DNA from 4 places in the Williamsia sp. Y844 genome. Region 4 is predicted to be linked to each of the others. Evidence: riboswitches for the same ligand, from Rfam matches in the RefSeq annotation. Region 4 holds a riboswitch; each other region holds the start of a gene.
The links. A riboswitch is a leader RNA that binds a small molecule or an ion and turns the genes downstream of it on or off. The one in region 4 is predicted to bind S-adenosylmethionine.
Positions count from the first base shown of each region.

Region 1: linked by a shared signal. The riboswitch ahead of AC1TQG_RS24415 (ABC transporter substrate-binding protein) and the one ahead of AC1TQG_RS15815 (bifunctional o-acetylhomoserine/o-acetylserine sulfhydrylase) in region 4 are both predicted to bind S-adenosylmethionine.
Region 2: linked by a shared signal. The riboswitch ahead of AC1TQG_RS12800 (GNAT family N-acetyltransferase) and the one ahead of AC1TQG_RS15815 (bifunctional o-acetylhomoserine/o-acetylserine sulfhydrylase) in region 4 are both predicted to bind S-adenosylmethionine.
Region 3: linked by a shared signal. The riboswitch ahead of AC1TQG_RS12785 (amino acid ABC transporter permease) and the one ahead of AC1TQG_RS15815 (bifunctional o-acetylhomoserine/o-acetylserine sulfhydrylase) in region 4 are both predicted to bind S-adenosylmethionine.

Region 1 is NZ_JBXCJB010000004.1:693,206-697,775, reverse strand. It holds gene AC1TQG_RS24415 (ABC transporter substrate-binding protein) at 1-1,644, opposite strand, end outside; SAM riboswitch class IV at 1,758-1,875, opposite strand; SAM riboswitch class IV at 2,066-2,178, shown strand; gene AC1TQG_RS24410 (aminotransferase class V-fold PLP-dependent enzyme) at 2,266-3,465, shown strand; gene AC1TQG_RS24405 (PP2C family protein-serine/threonine phosphatase) at 3,462-4,570, opposite strand, start outside.
Region 2 is NZ_JBXCJB010000002.1:90,950-95,519, reverse strand. It holds gene AC1TQG_RS12815 (MFS transporter) at 1-485, opposite strand, end outside; gene AC1TQG_RS12810 (NtaA/DmoA family FMN-dependent monooxygenase) at 457-1,848, opposite strand; gene AC1TQG_RS12805 (LLM class flavin-dependent oxidoreductase) at 1,855-2,904, opposite strand; gene AC1TQG_RS12800 (GNAT family N-acetyltransferase) at 2,901-3,449, opposite strand; SAM riboswitch class I at 3,459-3,545, opposite strand; gene AC1TQG_RS12795 (ABC transporter substrate-binding protein) at 3,557-4,531, opposite strand; gene AC1TQG_RS12790 (amino acid ABC transporter ATP-binding protein) at 4,567-4,570, opposite strand, start outside.
Region 3 is NZ_JBXCJB010000002.1:86,013-90,582, reverse strand. It holds gene AC1TQG_RS12790 (amino acid ABC transporter ATP-binding protein) at 1-412, opposite strand, end outside; gene AC1TQG_RS12785 (amino acid ABC transporter permease) at 409-1,374, opposite strand; SAM riboswitch class I at 1,527-1,619, opposite strand; gene AC1TQG_RS12780 (uracil-xanthine permease family protein) at 1,840-3,162, opposite strand; gene nhaA (Na+/H+ antiporter NhaA) at 3,353-4,570, shown strand, end outside.
Region 4 is NZ_JBXCJB010000002.1:756,857-761,426, reverse strand. It holds gene AC1TQG_RS15820 (cutinase family protein) at 183-1,775, opposite strand; SAM riboswitch class IV at 1,974-2,083, shown strand; gene AC1TQG_RS15815 (bifunctional o-acetylhomoserine/o-acetylserine sulfhydrylase) at 2,140-3,456, shown strand; gene metX (homoserine O-acetyltransferase MetX) at 3,458-4,570, shown strand, end outside.

The sequences.
Region 1 (4,570 bases), on a different contig from region 4:
GAACTTCACGCCTTGCAGGTTGTTACTGCGGCCGAGCACGTAGTTGAAGACGTAGACCGGGAACACTGCGGCGTCGTCGGCGATCTGCTGCTGGGCGCGAGCGTAGATCTCCGACTGCTTGGTCAGATCGGTTTCGCCAAGCGCTGCGATCAAGTCGGAATCAACAGCGGGATTGGAGTACTTGGCCACGTTTGTTCCGAAACTGTCCACCGGAATGTTCGACGAATGATCGAGCGTGCGAAGTGCATCCGGTGACGCCCGCTGCCAGCTGATGTCGAGGACGTCGTAGCCGTTGGTGAAAAGGGCGGTGTAGTAGTCGTCGATGGTGGTGTTCTTGATCTGGTAGTCGACACCGATCTTCTTGGCGGACGACTGCACCTGCTCGAGCAGGGTGTCGCGTTGTTCGCGAGCGTATTCCTTGAGGAAGGGATGCACGACGGTCAGACGCTTTCCGTCCTTGGTGCGGTAGCCGTCGCCGTCGCGTGCGGTCCAGCCGGCTTCGTCGAGAAGCTGATTGGCTTTGTCCTCGTCGTAGACGTACGCCGACTCACTGGCCTTGTTGTAGCCGACCGTGGCGGGGCTCAAGGTGTTCTTCGCGGGCTGGAAGACGCCGAAGTAGAGCTTGTCGACGATGGTGTCCCAGTCGATTCCGGCCCGGAAGGCTTCGCGGACCTTGATGTCGGAGAAGACGCCGGCCTGTGTGTTGGGGTAGTAGTTGTAGTTTCCGCCCGGAGCCTGGACCGTCTCGACGGAATAGCCGGGTGTGTCCTTGAGCGCGCTGACGTTGACCGGCGGGACGCTGGCAATCGCATCGACCTGATTGCTGGTCAAAGCGCCGTAGCGAGAGGAGTCTTCGGGGATCTCCTGGATGCTGATGGCTGCCAGGTGTGCCTTGCCGGAGTGGTCGGCGTTGCCCGGACCCCAGTTGTAGGCCTCGTTGCGGGTGTAGTCGATGCCCTTGTTCGGGGTGTAGCCGGCTTCACTGACAAACGGCCCGGTGCCGACGATCTTGCTGCACAGGGCATCTGTTCCCTGAGTCAGGGTGGAGGGGGCCTCGATGCCGAGGTATGCCGAGGCCGCGGAGGGAAGGAAGGCCGAATTCGGCTCGGAGAAGGTGACTTCCACGTGCGTCGGGTCGATGACGTTGGTGCCGGCGTAGGTGGCGATGGTGTTGGCCGCGAGTTGGGACTTGGTGTTGGGGTCGACGATGTGGTCGAGGTTGGCCTTGACTGCGTTGCCGTCGAACTTTTCTCCGTTGGAGAAGGTGACGTCGTCGCGGAGGGTGAAGGAGTAGGTGAGCTGGTCGGGGGACACGCTCCACTCGGTGGCGAGCCAGGGGTCGAGGCTGCCGTCGGTGTTGAGGGCGACAAGAGAGTCGAGGATCGGGCGGGAGAAGAAGCCGGCGACGTCGGCAGGGCTCTGATGGGGGTCGATGCAGCCGCCGGGACTGCTGTTGATGGCAAACCGAAGGGTGCCGCCGTCGACGGGATCACCGGTGGCCGTCGCGGAATTATTGCTGTCGCCGGAGCCACAGGCGCTGGCGACAAGTCCGACCGTGAGAGCCGTAAGAATCGTGGCCTTGCTCAGATGACCCGGTCCGGGATGCACCCGTCTCAATCGGCCGGCAGCAGGTGTTCGGGACATCGGTTTTCTCCTCGTGAATGCAATGGGCGTGGCAGGTGCTCAGGATTCGATCGCGTGGTGCGTTGAACAAGGTCATCAAGCTTCCGGAAATCTCTTCGGGCTCGCTTGCGTGAACCCCGCGCTTGCCCCATGCCGGTGAAGGCTGGGGCCGTGTCTGTCATCCAGGGCACCCCGCCGCGGTGGAGGGTTGCCGACCAGCAAGCTGGAACTTGGCGCTGATACTCGTTGACACAGGGCAGTTGTTGTCCACCAAGCGAATCCGGGCATCATGTGGGTATGCCCGGGCAGGGGATTTCAACTGTTGGACAGAACCATACTCACGCTCCTGCGGAAATCCGATGGATGCGCGGAGTTCCGATCGCCGAGAAGTTAAAGCACATGGGTATGGACGACGCCGTAAAAGTCTGTTAGCGTCGGCGTCGGTCACGAGTACCAGCGAATAGCCCCGGCTTGCTGGTCAGCAACCCTCCATCGCGGCGGGGTGCTCCGGGTGAAGACCTGGCCTGTTCGAACCCGAACAGGCAAGCGCGGACCCCCCACGTCCGAGTTCCGAACTGCTCCATCGGCAGGTTCGAAACTTGGTGCGTGCGGAATCCCTGACACCGGAAGCTGGTGTGAGATATGAGCACTGCAACACTGAATCGAACCCTGAATGCTCTTGCAGCGATAGAAGGTTCGGACACCCAGGCGCCATTGCGGGATGGCTCGACCACGCGATACGTCAACTTCGACTACGCGGCGAGTGCACCGGCGTTGTGCAGCGTGGTCGAGAGAATCACACAATTGCTTCCGACCTACTCGAGCGTGCATCGGGGCGCGGGCTACGCATCGCAGGTCACGACGCAGGCGTACGAGACCGCCCGTGAGCAGGTCGCGGACTTTGTCGGTGCCGGCGAGCAGCACTGCCTGATCTTTACGCGGAACACCACCGATTCGCTGAACCTCCTGGCCCGCTGTGTGCCGGGAAAGGTCGTCGTCCTCGATCTGGAACATCATTCAAATCTGTTGCCGTGGAGTGACGTTCACGTGGTCCGTGCCGCGAATACGCTGGCCGCGACGATCGTTCGCGTGGAGACCGCACTGATAGAGACCGGTGCGGCGTTGCTGGCGGTCACCGGTGCTTCCAACGTCACCGGCGAGATCTTGCCGATCGGTGAACTGGCAGATCTTGCGCACCGCAACGGCGCTCGGATCGCTGTCGACGGAGCGCAGTTGGTTCCGCACCGCAGGGTGGACATCACTGCAGGCGGCATCGACTACCTGGCCTTTTCAGGACACAAGACCTACGCGCCTTTCGGGGCCGGAGTGCTTGTCGGACTGCGGGATTGGCTGGATGCGGCCGACCCGTACCTCGCAGGCGGCGGTGCCGTACTCAATGTCACCGAGCAGGACGTGAAGTGGGCGCCCGCGCCTGCCCGTCATGAAGGCGGTTCGCCCAACGTCCTGGGTGCGGCTGCGCTCGCGGCGGCCTGCGTCGAGATCGAATCCCTCGGGGAGGCTGTTGTTTCCCATGAAACGTCACTCACCGACCGGTTGCGCAATGGTCTGGCGGAGATCCCGGGCGTGCATGCCCTGAAGATCTTCACCGACAGCACCGATGCCGTTGGCGTTGTCAGCTTTGTCGTCGACGGGCATCGGGCATCTGAGGTGGCAGCCCATCTCTCGGCCGAACACGGCATCGGGGTGCGCGATGGACGATTCTGCGCCCACCCGCTTCTGGACCGTCTGGGCCACGGCTCAGGGGCTGTACGCGCCAGCCTCGGCCTCGGTTCGACCTCCGAGGACGTCGACCTTCTGCTCGCCGCCCTCCGAACCCTCTAGACCCCGGGGTGGGGGACACTCAGTGCGATGAGCGCGGTGTCGTCTTCGAGCCCGGCACCGAAACTGTCGAGCAATGCCCGCACGTCCTCGATGATCTGGCCTGCGGACGTCGGCGTGTGTGCCGCGGCGAACTCGAGCAGCGCACCGTTGTCGTCGTACCGCTCGGGACCAGGTCCGGTCCGCGCCTCGGTGAGCCCGTCGGTGTAGAGCAGGAGGGTGTCGCCGGCATCGAGGTGGATCCGCTTCGAGACGAACTCAGGGTCGCGCAGGATGCCGACCAGTTGCCCACCTTCGGTGCTCACGTACTGCGCTTGACCGGCGGCGGTGAGCAGTAGGGCGGGTGGGTGCCCACCACTGGCGAGGTGGACGTCGAATCCGTTGTCGCGGCGGGTGAGCACACCGAAGATCACTGTGCAGAACCGTGGTTCGTCACCCTGGTGATTCGCATGCAACACGGTGTGGAGGTTGCGTAACACCGCAATCGGATCGTCGTCGTACACCGCCGCAGCGCGCAGCGTGTAGCGGGTCAGCGAGGTCACCGCTGCCGCGGTGGCCCCTTTGCCGCACACGTCGCCGAGGAAGAACCCCCACTTGTGCGCCGACAGGGCGAACACGTCGTAGAAGTCGCCGCCGACATCGTCGATCGACGCGGCGTGGTAGTGGGCCGCTGCCTCCATGCCATCGGGAGGTCGTAACGACGGTGGAAGCAGCGAGCGCTGAAGAGTCGAGGCGAGCAGTTGTATGCGCGCACGTTCTTCTTCTGCATGGCGCCGCGCCTCGAGCAGCTGTTTCTCGTATGCGCGTCGGTCACGTGCGTCCTGTGCGGTGATGCGGACGAGCACGGCGGTTCCATCGGCACCGATCTTCACGTTCGCGGTGACGAAGACGGGCAGTCGTCGGCCGTCGGCCGCGACGAGGTCGACGGTGATTCCGCTCAGTACGCCTTCCAGCTGCAGCAGCGGTGCGAAGTGGGTTTCGTAGTGGATCCGCCCGCCTGCGGTGAGCAGATCGCTGAAAGGTCTGCCCAGCAATGACGTTCGGTCTTGTCCGAGCCACACCGTCAGAGTGGTGTTGACCTTTGCGATGAGCCCGTCCGGCCACGTCG
Region 2 (4,570 bases), 670 kb from region 4:
ATGATCGGGCCGAACAGTCCGGCCAGGCCCGCTGCCGTGCTGTAGGCACCAAGCGCTTTCGCGCGCTGCCGCCCGGAGAACCGGTCGGTGATGATTCCCAGGACCTGGGAGCTGACCATCCCCGCGCCGACGCCTTGACCGAGGCGTGCGGCGACGACCATCCATGGACTCGATGCCAGCGCGCCAACGACACCCATTGCCGTGAACAGGGAAAGGCCGACGAGGAACAGCCTCCGTCGGCCGATCACATCCCCGAGCCTGCCTGCCGGTACCAGCGCCAGGCCGAACGTCAACGAATAGCCGGCGAGGATCCACTGCACCTGGGCGGTATCGGCACCCAGCGATGTGCGAATGGCCGGGATACCGATACCGAGAACTGTCGAGTCGAGCAGTGTGGTGAATCCGGCTGCAGCGCAGACCAGTACCTCTGCGCGCGACCCGACGGTGGTGCGTGGGTCAACCTGCAGCGCTGATATCGCTGTCACCGACCTTGCGTCGCGTCAGAGGTGCGCCCAGGCCCAGGTTCTCCCGCAGTGTGTTCGACTCGTACGCGGCCCGATACGCGCCCCGCTCTTGCAGCTCCGGGACCAACCAGTTGACGATGTCGTCCAGCCCGCCCGGCACGATGTACGGCGAGATGTTGAACCCATCGGTTGCACCACTGCGAACCCACTTGACCAATTCGTCGGCCACTTGCCCTGGCGTGCCGGCAAAACCGGAGCGCGCAGTTGTCTCGATGGCCACCTGCCGCAGCGACAGGTTCTTCGCATCGGCCAGTGCCCGCCATTCCTTCGCGATCGCGATGGGGTCCTTGCCGTCCCGCGCGGCGCCACGTGTCACCGAGATGGGTGCAGGCAGGGGATCTTCTTCGGGTAGTGGACCATCGGGATCACGATCGGAAAGGTCACGGCCCCACACCTGCCCGACGAGCGAGAGCGCCGTCTGCCCGGTGAATTGCCCCTCGCGGACCCACCGCTCCTTTTCCTCGACCTCGGAGGCGTTCTCCGCCAATACGATCTGCGTCCCGGGGAGGATCTTGATGTCATCGTCCGGCCGGCCGGCCTTGCGCAGACGCGCCCGAATGTCGTTCGCAAACTCGAGCGCATCGCCGAAATGCGTTCCGTGGGCCGAGAAGATCACCTCGGCGTTTGCCGCAGCGAAGTCTCGTCCGGTCGGCGAGTCGCCGGCTTGGAAGATCACCGGATGTCCCTGAGCACTGCGAGGAAGGGTCGGGGACAACTCGACATCGAACTGCGACGTCGTACGGCGAACGGTGCGGACCGCATCCTTCGCCGCCCATGAATCCGCATCCCGTGACGAGGAGATCGCGTTTCCGTTCCACGAATCCCAGATCTCTCGCGCGACCTGGATGAACTGTCCGGCACGCTCGTACCGCAGTTCGTGGTCGAGGAACCCGCCGCGACGGAAGTTCTCACCCGTCCACGCGTTGTCCGTGGTCACCACATTCCACCCGGCGCGACCACCGGAGAGAATATCGAGACCCGCAAGGCGTCGGGCAAGGTCCGCAGGCTCGTTGTACGTGGTGTTCTGGGTCGCGACGAGTCCGATGTGCGACGTGATTCCCGCGAGGGCGGACAATTGCGCGATCGCATCCGGCCGTCCGACGATGTCGAGATCGAGTATCTTTCCCTGCTGTTCGCGTAGGCGCAGGCCCTCGCCGAGGAAGAACGCGTCGAATAATCCGCGTTCTGCAGTGGTGATCACACGGCGGAAGGTCTCGAAGTCGATCTGCGACGCACTCGCAGGATCGGACCAGATGGTTGTGTGGTTGACGCCCTGGAAGAAGACACCGAAGTGCACGTGAGCGTCGGGGCGGAGAACAGTCATGACGTATCAGGCCTTCTGGTAGCGACTTGCAGGACGGGTGAGACCGAGGTTGGCGCGCAAAGTCGAACCCGGCACCGGACGATGGCTGATGCCGGTGGCGAACAGGCGCGGTAATACATGGCGAGCGAGAACCACCAGATCTTCGTCCAGGACGGTGGGGTGGATTCTGACGCCGTCGACATGATGTGCAAGCTCGGTCAAGAGGTCGACCAATTCAACAGCGCTGCCGATGAATTGGAGACGCGGAGATCGCTGGGCCTGCGTGTACGAGTTCAGATGCTCCAGCCGCTCGCCTGCCGATTCGGTAGCGGTGTCGAGGGTGACATCGAGCTCGGCAAAGGCAAGCCCGTCGAATGCCTTCGCGGCCACGGAAATAGCTTCGACGGAGGTCTCCGAGAACAGACGCACGTCGACGTCGCCCGCGGTTCCGAACACCACCAATTGTCCCTGCGGCGGCCTGGGAACGATAGCCGGGCCTTTGACGGAGAAACTCTCACCCTGGAAATCGATGTAATGCAGCTTGTCTCGATCGAGGAATCGGCCGGATGCGAAGTCGCGGATCACCGCATCGTCCTCCCAGGAATCCCACAGACCACGGGCAACAGTGATCGAATCCCGCTGTTCACGTGCACGTTCCGACTCTTTATCCACCTCGGGTCGGCCCCATACCTTCGACGCAGCACTGTCGGTGACGGGTGCCGCGATCCAACCGGCTCGCCCCCGCGACGCGTAGTCGAGAGTCGCCAACTGCGAAGCCGTATGGAACGGTTCGGCGTACGTCGTACCGATAAACGGAACGAGTCCGATGGTCGATGTCGTCGCCGCCACGAAGGCCGCGCGGTTGGGCGCGTCGATGCGTCCGACAACGTCGCTGGTGGCACCGACGATCGAGTCGTCGAACGTCGCCAACGTGAAGCCGGCATTCTCCGCTGCAGCAACTCTCCGTCTCACGGTCTCGCCGGTCAGCAAGGCGTCGGGCGCATGAGATGCCCGTCGCCACGCCGCCGGATGATTTCCCTCCCCATCGAGCTCGATACCCAGGGCGAAAATGCTCATGCTGAAACCTCTTTCGATGCGAGACTCTTCTCGAACGGATGGACGCCGACCTCATCGGAGGCCAGTGTCGTGTCGTATAGCGGCGTGTAACCGGCAGCGAGATACAACGCCACCGCCTCGGGCTGGTTCCATCCGGTTGTCAAAAAGATTCGCCGATAGCCACGGCCGATCGCGATCTTCTCGAGTTCGGCCACGATCGTCTTGCCGTACCCGCGGCCGCGGTACGCCGACGCCGTCCAGATTCGCTTGAGTTCGGCGGTGGTGGCGTCGTACTGACGGAACGCGCCACCGGCCACCGGGACGCCGCCGGCCAGTGCGACGATCAGAACGCCGCCCGGCGGCGCGAACTCCTCTGCGGGATACGCCCGCAGTTCGCTGTACTGCTCCCCCGGGCTGCGCCCATAACGAGAGCTGTATTCGAGGGCCAACTCCTCGATCAGCGGGGAAGCCAGCGGATCGTCCTGATGGACCGTGGCGATCTGCAACTGTGCAGTATCGACAGTGCCCGTGGCCGATCCACCGGCTCCACTCCGTAATGCACTCACGCGTCTTTCCTTCCATCGGTCCGGGCAGGAGCACCCGCCTTCGCGGGTTGCTGCGACGTCATCGAGCCCTGGTCTCTCGGTCGCTCTGGATGGTCTTGTTCGACTACCTATGCTTCGGTACGTGGAAGTCCGGGCGGGTTGATTTCCGAGACGGTGACGGCTTCGGACTGCAGGCCCCAGCGGTCGATGACCTTCTGGTAGCTGCCGTCCTCGATCGCGTGGTTGATGGCCTCGTTGATGGCTTCGATGAGGCCGTTGTCCTTCTTTGTCAGAACCGCGATCTCGCCCTGCAGCGCATCACCCGCACCGGAGAACACCCCGATCACCTCGGTGTCGCCCGACGTGGCAGCGTGGTAGACCGACGACGGGTTGGGGCCGAAGTATCCGTCGATTCGACCCGAACCGAGGGCCAGGTAATAGTCGGATGCATTCTGGTAGTACACGATCTCTGCCGGCGCGAGACCATCGGCGACATTCTGCTCGTTCCAGTCGACCAGCAGCTGCTCCTGATTGGTTCCTGAACCGACCCCGATCTTCTTGCCCGCGACGTCCTTACGACCTTCGACCTTCCAACCACTGTCCTTAGGTGCTTCGAAGGCAAGGTTGTCGAGGCGATACGTGGCGAAGTCGTACTTGTCCTTGCGCTCTTCGGTCACCGTGACATTGGAGATGAACAGGTCGTTCTCACCGGAGTCGATCTTGACGAAGTTCTGCGACCAGTCCGCAACCGCCAGATCAACTTTGAGGCCGAGGATGTCACCGATCAGATACGTGAAGTCGACCTCCGATCCGATGATCGTCCTGTCGTCGGTGGCGTAGAACCGCAGCGGTGGAGCGGTACCGCCGGCTCCTGTCACGACAAGCGTGCCGCGATCGCGGATCGCTTGGGGCACCTTGGCTGCGATGTCAGCGACCTTGTCGACGCGAACTCGGCTGGACTGCTCTGGCGACAGGTCGAAGCTCTGCCCGTCGGACGTGACCACCTCGGACTCCGCAGTCGGTTCGCTGCACCCGGTGACCAGCAATGCGAGCGCGGCAAATGCGGACGCGACAATCGAGAGTCGACGGCTTGTTCTGGACATGTTTGTTCCTTGTTTGTCGGTTTGAGTGAGATGGATCAG
Region 3 (4,570 bases), 670 kb from region 4:
ACGCCTCAGGCTCGACGTCCGACCGCTTGCGCCTCTGTGCCGAAATCGGCGCCTCGATGACATTCTCGAGTGCGGTCAGATGCGGAAACAGGTTGAAGTTCTGGAACACAAAACCGATCCGCGAGCGTTGCTGCAGAATTTCCTTGTTGCTCAGCTCGTGAAGCTTGTTGCCCTTGCGTTTGTACCCGACCAGGTCACCATCGACACGGACGGTGCCGTGATCGACTTTCTCCAAGTGGTTGAGGGCGCGCAGTAGCGTCGACTTCCCTGATCCCGACGGACCGATGATCGCGGTGACCTCACCCGGTCGCACGACCAAGTCGACGCCTTTGAGCACCTCGAGATCGCCGAAGGACTTGTGAACGCCCCTGACCTCGACCGCGTACTTCGAGTTCTCTATCGCCTCGGTCATCGGGTCGCCCCGCGCGGCGCAAAGGAGATGTCGGAGAACTTCTTTCGAATCTGTTGCACCGGCGTCAACGGAATGGTCCGCAGCGCACCCTTGGCATAGTGTCGCTCCACGTAGAACTGCACGACCGACAGGATCGACGTGAGGACGATGTACCAGACCGTGGCAACCATCAGCAGCGGGACGACGCGTCCACTGCGCCCGTAGATGACCTGTACCTGGTAGAACAGCTCGGCAATTGCCATGACCGACACGATCGAGGTGCCCTTGAACAAGCTGATGACTTCATTCGCGGCGTTCGGCAGGATTCCCCGCATCGCCTGCGGCAAGATGATCTTGAAGAACTCACGGTGCTTCGGAATACCTAGTGCTGCAGCGGCTTCGAGCTGACCCTGGTCTACCGAGATGATCCCGGCACGGATTATCTCCGCCGAATACGCCGCCTGGTGCAACGCCAGACCGATGATGGCCGCAGCGGAACCACTGATCACATTGTTGACATTGAACTCGAAGAAGCTCGGCCCGAACGGAACTCCTACCGAAAGAGTTTGATAGAGGTACGCGAGGTTGAACCAGAACAGCAACTGGACGATCAAAGGGATCGAACGGAATGCCCAGATGTAGAACCAGGCAATGACCTGCAGTACCGGATTCTTCGACAGTCTGGCCGCAGCCAGCGCAATGCCGATCGCAAATCCGAACAGAGATCCCCAGAACGTCAGCTGGATGGTCAGCCACAGCGCAGACATCACCGACGACGCGGTGAAATACTGCGCGAACGTGCCCCAATCCCAGCCCGGGTTGGTCGCAAATCCGTGCAGGAACTGGACGACAACGATCAGCGCGGCAATCGCGATGATCCAACGCCACGGATGCCACTTACGTGCAATGACCAGGTCTACGTCGTCTACCTCGGCCGATACGTCGAGCGTCGAGCGGGTATCTATCTGGGTCACGGTGACCACTGGTGTATGCGCGCAGCGAGCATCGCTGAAAGGGCCTTCCAATAGGACAAGAATGTGTGGGTGAGGCGGGTCAGACCTACATACAGACGCAGGTGCCCGCTCGACACAGGTCGACGTGCAGACGTCGCCACGATGCGCGTTCCATAATCGTTCCTCCATCGTTCTTGGCGGTAGCACCCACACGTCCTATGACGGGGTTGCTGCGACGTCGACGAGCCAAGTCTCTCGGTCGCTCTGGATGGTGAGGAGGAATCTATGCGGTCGATGAACCATCCGTCAAGGGGTAGAATTTGATTTGCCTTGCGAGAGTGGGCTTTCGGGTTGGAATCACCATGTTTTAAACCTTGCGTGGTGTCCATTTGTCTGAAAACAGAGTGGTGAGCCGGCGACTTCCCGACCTCGCGACAGACAAAAGATCGCCCCCTCAAACACTTGAGGGGGCGATCAATCGGGGTCAGTGCAGGCCTACTCGACGTCCGCCTTGTCCACCACAACTGTCCCGCGCCAGCCGCCGACCACGCGCATGACGTGATAGATCAGCAGTGCCGCAACAGCTCCCAGTGCGATTCCGCCGAAGCTCAAATCTCCGATGGTCCAAGAGAAGTCGGCGATGGCGATCACGAGTGCGATGGCTGCGGTGAACTGGTTGACGGGCTTGGAGAAGTCCACCTTGTTGGTCACCCAGATGTGCACACCCAGGATTCCGACGAGGCCGTAGAGCGCTGTGGTCACACCACCGAGGACACCCGGCGGAACCGATGCGATGACCGCACCCACCTTCGGCGACATACCCAGCAGCACTGCAGCGATGCCTGCCACCCAGTAGGCAGCCGTCGAGTACACCTTGGTGGCCGCCATGACGCCGATGTTCTCGGCGTAAGTCGTTGTGGCAGAACCACCACCGCTGCCTGCCAGCACCGTGGCGATACCATCGGCGGCCAACGCCCGACCGATCTTGTGGTCGTAGTTGATGCCGGTCATCGTATTGATCGACTTGACGTGCCCGATGTTCTCGACCACCAGCACCAACACAACCGGCAAGAACATCGGCAGCACCGACAGATGGAACGTCGGCGCCTGAAAGTCGGGCAGGCCAACCCAATCGGCGGCCCCGATGGGATCTGTGTCGACCTCATCGCGGACCAGTGCAAACAAATAGCCGATGACAACACTGGTGAAAATCGCGAGCCGACCGAGCAAGCCCTTGAACAACACCAGCGAGGCGATCAGTAGCACCAGGACCAGCGTGGCCGTCGCCGCATCCTGCTCATAGTTCGACTTGGCAGTCGGCGCGAGATTCAGGCCGATCAGGGCAACGATGGTTCCGGTCACGATCGGCGGCATCAGCGCGTGGATCCAGCCGGTGCCTGCGAATTGCACCACCACGCCGATGACGATCAGCATCGCGCCCACCATCACGATGCCGCCCAGCGCGGACCCGTGCCCGTGTGAGGCCGTCGCGGCGAGGACCGGCGCGATGATCGCAAAACTCGAACCTAGGTAGCTCGGCAGCTGATTGCGCGTGATGAGCAAGAACAGGATCGTGCCGATGCCGGAGAAGAGCAGAGTCGTCGCCGGCGGGAATCCGGTGAGGACCGGCACCAGGAACGTCGCACCGAACATGGCCACCACGTGCTGCAGACCGATGCCCACCGTGCGCGGCCACGACAGTCGTTCCTGCGGGGCAACCACCCCGCTGCTACCCACCAGCGACCAGCCGAACAGCGGTGACGGGGCATCAGTCGCCGCTTTGCCGGATTCAGCCGGCCTCAGATCTTTCTCAGACATGGGCAACAGTCTGCCGCGTGAGCAGCCGATCCCTGCCATCGCCTCTGATTCCGCGCCACCTGTCCACGCGTATTTGCCAGGCGGTAACGTTACCGGCGGTGTGCCGGGAAGTCTGGTCGGCCGCGTGCTCAATACCGTCTCTTGATGGTTGCGCGTGTCGCGCTTCGCCGACCCAAAGACAGGACACAACGTGTCAGCACAGGATCGAAAAACCCCATCTCCACTCTTTGCCCGGGGCTCATGGGCTGAGTCATCGCGCATCGCCGACATCCTCCGCAAAGAGACCATCGGTGGCGCAATCCTGCTGGTGGCGACCGTGGTTGCGCTGATCTGGGCCAATTCGCCGTGGTCCGATTCCTACACCGATCTCAGCGAGTTCCAGGTCGGCACGGACGCACTGGGCGTCCACCTCGATCTGTCGTTGGCCACCTGGGCTGCCGACGGACTGCTCGCGATCTTCTTCTTTGTGGTGGGCCTCGAACTCAAACGCGAGTTCGTTGCCGGCGACCTCCGTGACCCGAAGCGCGCGGTCCTTCCGATCGCCGCGGCAGTCGGCGGCATGGTGGTGCCTGCCGTCATCTTTGTGGCGTTCACCGCCCACGTCGGCGATGGCGCCACCCAGGGCTGGGCCATTCCCACCGCCACCGACATCGCGTTTGCGGTCGCCGTCCTGGCAGTGATCTCTACACACCTACCGGTGGCCCTGCGGACATTCCTGCTCACCCTTGCCGTGGTCGACGACCTTCTCGCCATCACCGTGATCGCCATCTTCTACAGCGACGACATCGATCTCGGTGCCCTCGCGCTCGCCGCGATACCGCTGGTGCTGTTCGCCATCTGCGTCCAGCGCCGAATCCGATCCTGGTGGCTGCTCATTCCACTGGCCTCTCTGACCTGGGTGTTCGTCCATGAGTCCGGGATTCACGCCACGGTCGCCGGTGTTCTACTCGGGTTCACCGTTCCGGTCCTTCGGAGCAAGGCAGCCGGTGGCCCGGAGGCCGGAATCGGTCTGGCTGAACACTTCGAACACCGAATCCGGCCCATCTCGGCGGGTATCGCGATTCCGATCTTTGCGTTCTTCGCTGCCGGCGTCGCGATCGGAGGTCTCGACGGCCTGACCGATGCGTTGAGTGATCCCATCGCCCTCGGCATCATCTTCGGCCTGGTCTTCGGCAAAGCAATCGGTATCTTCGGCACCACCCGACTGCTGTCGGCGTTCACGCGGGCCTCCCTCGACGCCAGCGTTCGCTGGATCGACGTCCTCGGCATCTCGATCCTGGCCGGCATCGGATTCACCGTGTCCCTACTCATCGGCGACCTTGCCTTCGGCCTGGGCTCTGAGCGCGATCAAATCGTCAAGATAGGTGTGCTGACCGGATCTCTGTGCGCCGCACTGATCGCATCAGTC
Region 4 (4,570 bases):
TCGACGATGTGTGCCCCGCTTTCGGACGCCGACTCATGAGCTGGCGCGCCTGCACCCAAACATGTTCAACCTAGTCCGGCGGGCTGTTACCTCGCTCACCGGACAAAGTAAATATAACGGGCGTACTGCTTGCCAGCATACCCATCACCTGACGGGTCAGGGGCGTCAGCGCAGGGGCCGGATCACGAGGCGGTGGTGAGGTCCGCCGACATGTCAACGGCCATTGTCTCGGTCGCAGCAGGCGCTTCGACAGCAGGCAGATCAGGAGCGACCGGCTTCTGACCTGCCGTGGAATCAACGACGTCGGGGCCGTCGTCATCAGCACCCTGGTCCGCGTGGGAGGTTGCCGGACCGTTCCACACCGGTACGGAGGCGGGCACATCGGCTTCCGGCACATCGGGATCCGACACAGCCGGCGGGGACACCTCGGGCGCCCGATGCCGACCAGGCCCCGGGATGACGTCGGCAGAGGCCTGCGGGCGATCAACGGACGACGCAGCGAGCGCCCTCTGAGAAGCACCGGCAAGGGCGGTGTCAGTGGCCGGGTCCCCCACGTCCGCCCTGCCCGCGGAGACCGCACCGAATGCCGCATCCGCCATGGCGCGCACCGTCGGTGCCGCGATGAACCCGAGATCCGGGTCACGGTGGTCGAGTACGGCATCGATCACCGCAACCCAGTCCCGAACGAAGTTCACCGGATATTTGACGATGCTGACCGCGCTCCCGAGAATCGCGGCCCACGCGGCCGGGTCACCGGACAGCGCGTCCCGGACCGTGTACAGGTCGGTCAGATACGCACCATGCCCGAGCTGCGGGAGCGCAGGCAGCAAGCCCATGATCGCGCGGGAGATCGGCCGGATGACCTCCGTTTCGGCATAGGGGAAATCGAGAATCACCGGGCGCAGCAAATTAGGCAGTCCGACCTGCGCCAGCACAGTGGTGAGTGAGGGATCGGCGGCGATGAAGATCACCGTGGCACCGTCGGGACCCTCGATGACGGTGATCCCGTCGGTGCCCACAGCCGCCCCCGGGCCTGCCGTCATGATGCCGCCATAGTTGTGGTGCTTGACCCAGAAGCCCAGCAACGCGTCCAATGCCCCGATCGGATCTCGCCGCGGGTCGGGTATGTCACAGACCGGGTCACCATCGATGCAGACCGAGTACACCGGTATGTCGCCGAAGTCGCCGTCGCGCGAACCATCGAGCATCGCGCCCGGATACGCATTGATGAGGTTGACCTCGGCTCCGGCACCGTCGTTTGTGCCGCGTCGCCGAGGGTCGGAATAGAGCTCGCCCGACACTCCGACCGAGGTCACGCCGTCGGCCTTGCCTGCCGCGATGTCGGCCAGTACATCGCCTGCGATCCGGGCCCCCTGCGAATAGCCGGCGATGACGGCCGGGTTGCCCGGGCAGTTGGCCTGATAGGTCGCCACATCCTGGGTGAGCGCGGCTTGTCCGGTCTCGATGTTCTCGTCGTAACTCTGTGCACCGAGTGGCCAGAAGGTCCCCGGATAGTCGACGCGTTTGATCACGTAGCCCCGGGCGCTGTAGCGGGTCTCCACCCCTATGGTGTGCAGGAAGTTCGGATCGTCGGTTCCGGCCACCACGAACACGACGCCGTCACCACAGTCGTACGCCTGCGCCTGGGCCGCGAGCCCTGGAGCACTCCCGAGGAAGGTCAACACGGGCAGCGCGACCGCAGCCGCTCCGGATGCCAGCGCCGCCACCCGTCGGCCGGCCGGTTTCGGAACAGAGCGATCAGGCTTCGTCCTCACACCCACAGCAGCCCCAGTTGTTTCGAATCACCGACGGCCTCAAGCATTTCGAGGCAGTTCACCAAAGTTACGGTGGACATTGACAATGGCCAATCGCATGAACGTAGTACAGGGGCATCCGGCTGGTGGCGAATCGCAGAATCTCCGTGCGCTGAACGCTTTTTTGAACAGGAACCGCGTGTTATATCCTTTTGGCCAGGTCCTGAGTGTCAGCGACAAGCCCCGGCTAGCTGACCGGCAACCCTCCAACCGCGGTGGGGTGCTCCGGGTGACGACCAGGTTGCGGTTCGCCGCGGCAAGCGCGGGGTCCGAAAGGTCGGACCCTCTAATTGGATGTCTACCGACCATGAAAGAGAAGTCCTACATGTCTGACACCGACGTCAATCCGGCTGACAACTGGAGCTTTGAAACCAAACAGGTCCATGTTGGCCAGAGCCCGGATTCGGCAACCTCTGCCCGTGCCCTGCCGATTTACCAGACAACGTCGTACACGTTCCGCGACACCGAGCACGCCGCCAACCTCTTCGGTCTGGCCGAGCCCGGCAACATCTACACGCGCATCATGAACCCCACCCAGGACGCCGTCGAGCAGCGAATCGCAGCCCTCGAAGGTGGCGTGGCGGCTCTGCTCGTCGCGTCGGGTCAGGCCGCCGAGACCTACTCAATCCTGAACATCGTCGAAAACGGCGGTCACGTGGTGTCGAGCCCGCGGCTGTACGGCGGTACGTACAACCTCTTCCACTACACGCTGCCCAAGCTCGGAATCCAGGTCAGCTTCGTCGAAGATCCCGAAGACCTCGACAGCTGGCGCGCGGCCATCCAGCCCAACACCCGTGCGCTGTTCGGTGAGACGATCTCGAACCCGAACAACGAGATCCTCGATCTCCCCGGCATCTCCGCCGTCGCCCACGAGGCCGGCCTGCCATTGATCGTCGACAACACCGTCGCCACCCCGTACCTGATCAACCCGCTGGAGCACGGCGCCGACATCGTGGTGCATTCGGCCACGAAATACCTTGGTGGACATGGCACCGCGATCGGCGGCGTGATCGTCGACGGCGGCACCTTCGATTGGCGGGGCCAGCGTGACGGTGTGGACCTGTTCCCCGGATTCACCACCCCGGACCCGAGCTACCACGGTGCGATCTTTGCCGACCTCGGTGCTCCGGCCTACGCCCTCAAGGCCCGCGTGCAGTGGTTGCGCGACACCGGTGCCGCCATCTCGCCGTTCAACGCGTTCCTCATCGCCCAGGGCCTGGAAACACTCAGCCTGCGGATCGAACGCCACGTGTCGAACGCCCAGGCGGTGGCCAAGTACCTGGAAGAGCACCCGCAGGTGGAGTCGGTGGCCTACGCCGGACTCGAATCCTCGCGCTGGTACAAGCGAGGCCAGGAATTGGCTCCGCGCGGCCAGGGCGCGATCATCGGCTTCGAGATCGTCGGCGGCGTGGACGCGGGCAAGAAGTTCGTCGACGCACTGGTCCTGCACAGCCATGTCGCCAACATCGGTGATGTGCGCTCGCTGGTCATCCATCCCGCCTCGACCACCCACTCCCAGCTGATCGCTGAAGAGCAGCTGGCCGCAGGCGTGACCCCCGGCCTGGTCCGGTTGGCTGTCGGCATCGAGAACGTCGTCGACATCATCGCCGACCTCGATGCAGGCTTCGCTGCGGCCAAGTGAGGTGAGTATCGACCCGCACACGCCACCACGAATCCATCCGGACTGGGAATCCCTGCCCGATGGGCAGCTGACCAGTGTGCCGGTCGGCCCGATTTCGTTGGACAACGGTGGACAGATCGAGAATGTGACCCTGGCGTTTCAGCGCTGGGGCACGCTCTCGCCCACCCGCGACAACGTAGTTCTGGCTCTGCATGCCCTGACCGGCGACTCCCACGCAACCGGACCCGCCGGTCCCGATCAGCCCGCCCCCGGTTGGTGGGACGGGCTGATCGGTCCGGGCGCCGCAGTCGACACCGACGAGTGGTGTGTCGTCTCGGCGAATGTCCTCGGTGGATGCGGCGGTTCCACCGGCCCGGCATCACTGGATTCCGAAGGGCAGGTGTGGGGTTCACGTTTCCCCAACATCACCGTGCTCGATCAGGTCCGCGCCGAGGTCGCATTGCTCGATGCGCTGCAGATCGATACCGTCGCAGCCGTCATCGGCGGCTCGATGGGTGGCGCCCGCGCGCTGGAATGGGTCATCGGTTACCCGGAGCGAGTGCGGAGCGGCTTGATCCTGGCCGTGGGCGCTCGCGCATCAGCCGACCAAATCGGTACGCAGACAACACAAATTGCGGCAATCAAGGCCGATGCCAACTGGCAGAACGGCGACTATCACGGCACCGGTCGCACCCCCACGTCAGGTCTCGGCATTGCCCGCCGCATCGCGCACATGTACTACCGCAGCGAACCCGAACTCGACCAGAGGTTCGCCAACCTCCCTCAGGGGCAAGAGGATCCGCTACACGGCGGCCGCTACGCGGTGCAGAGCTACCTCGAGCACCAGGCCGACAAGCTTGTCCGCCGGTTCGATCCGGGTAGCTACGTGGTGCTGTCCGAGGTGCTCAACAACCACGACGTCGGACGCGGACGCGGTGGCATCGAAGCTGCCCTGCGGAGCTGCCATGTACCCGTCGTGGTCGGTGGCATCGACTCCGACCGGCTGTATCCCCTGCGTCAGCAGATCGAGTTGGCCGAACTCATGTCCGGCTGCGTCGACGGATTGCACGTGGTGCATTCCGCCAATGGCCACGACGGATTCCTGACCGAATTCGAAGCGGTCTCAGACCTTCTC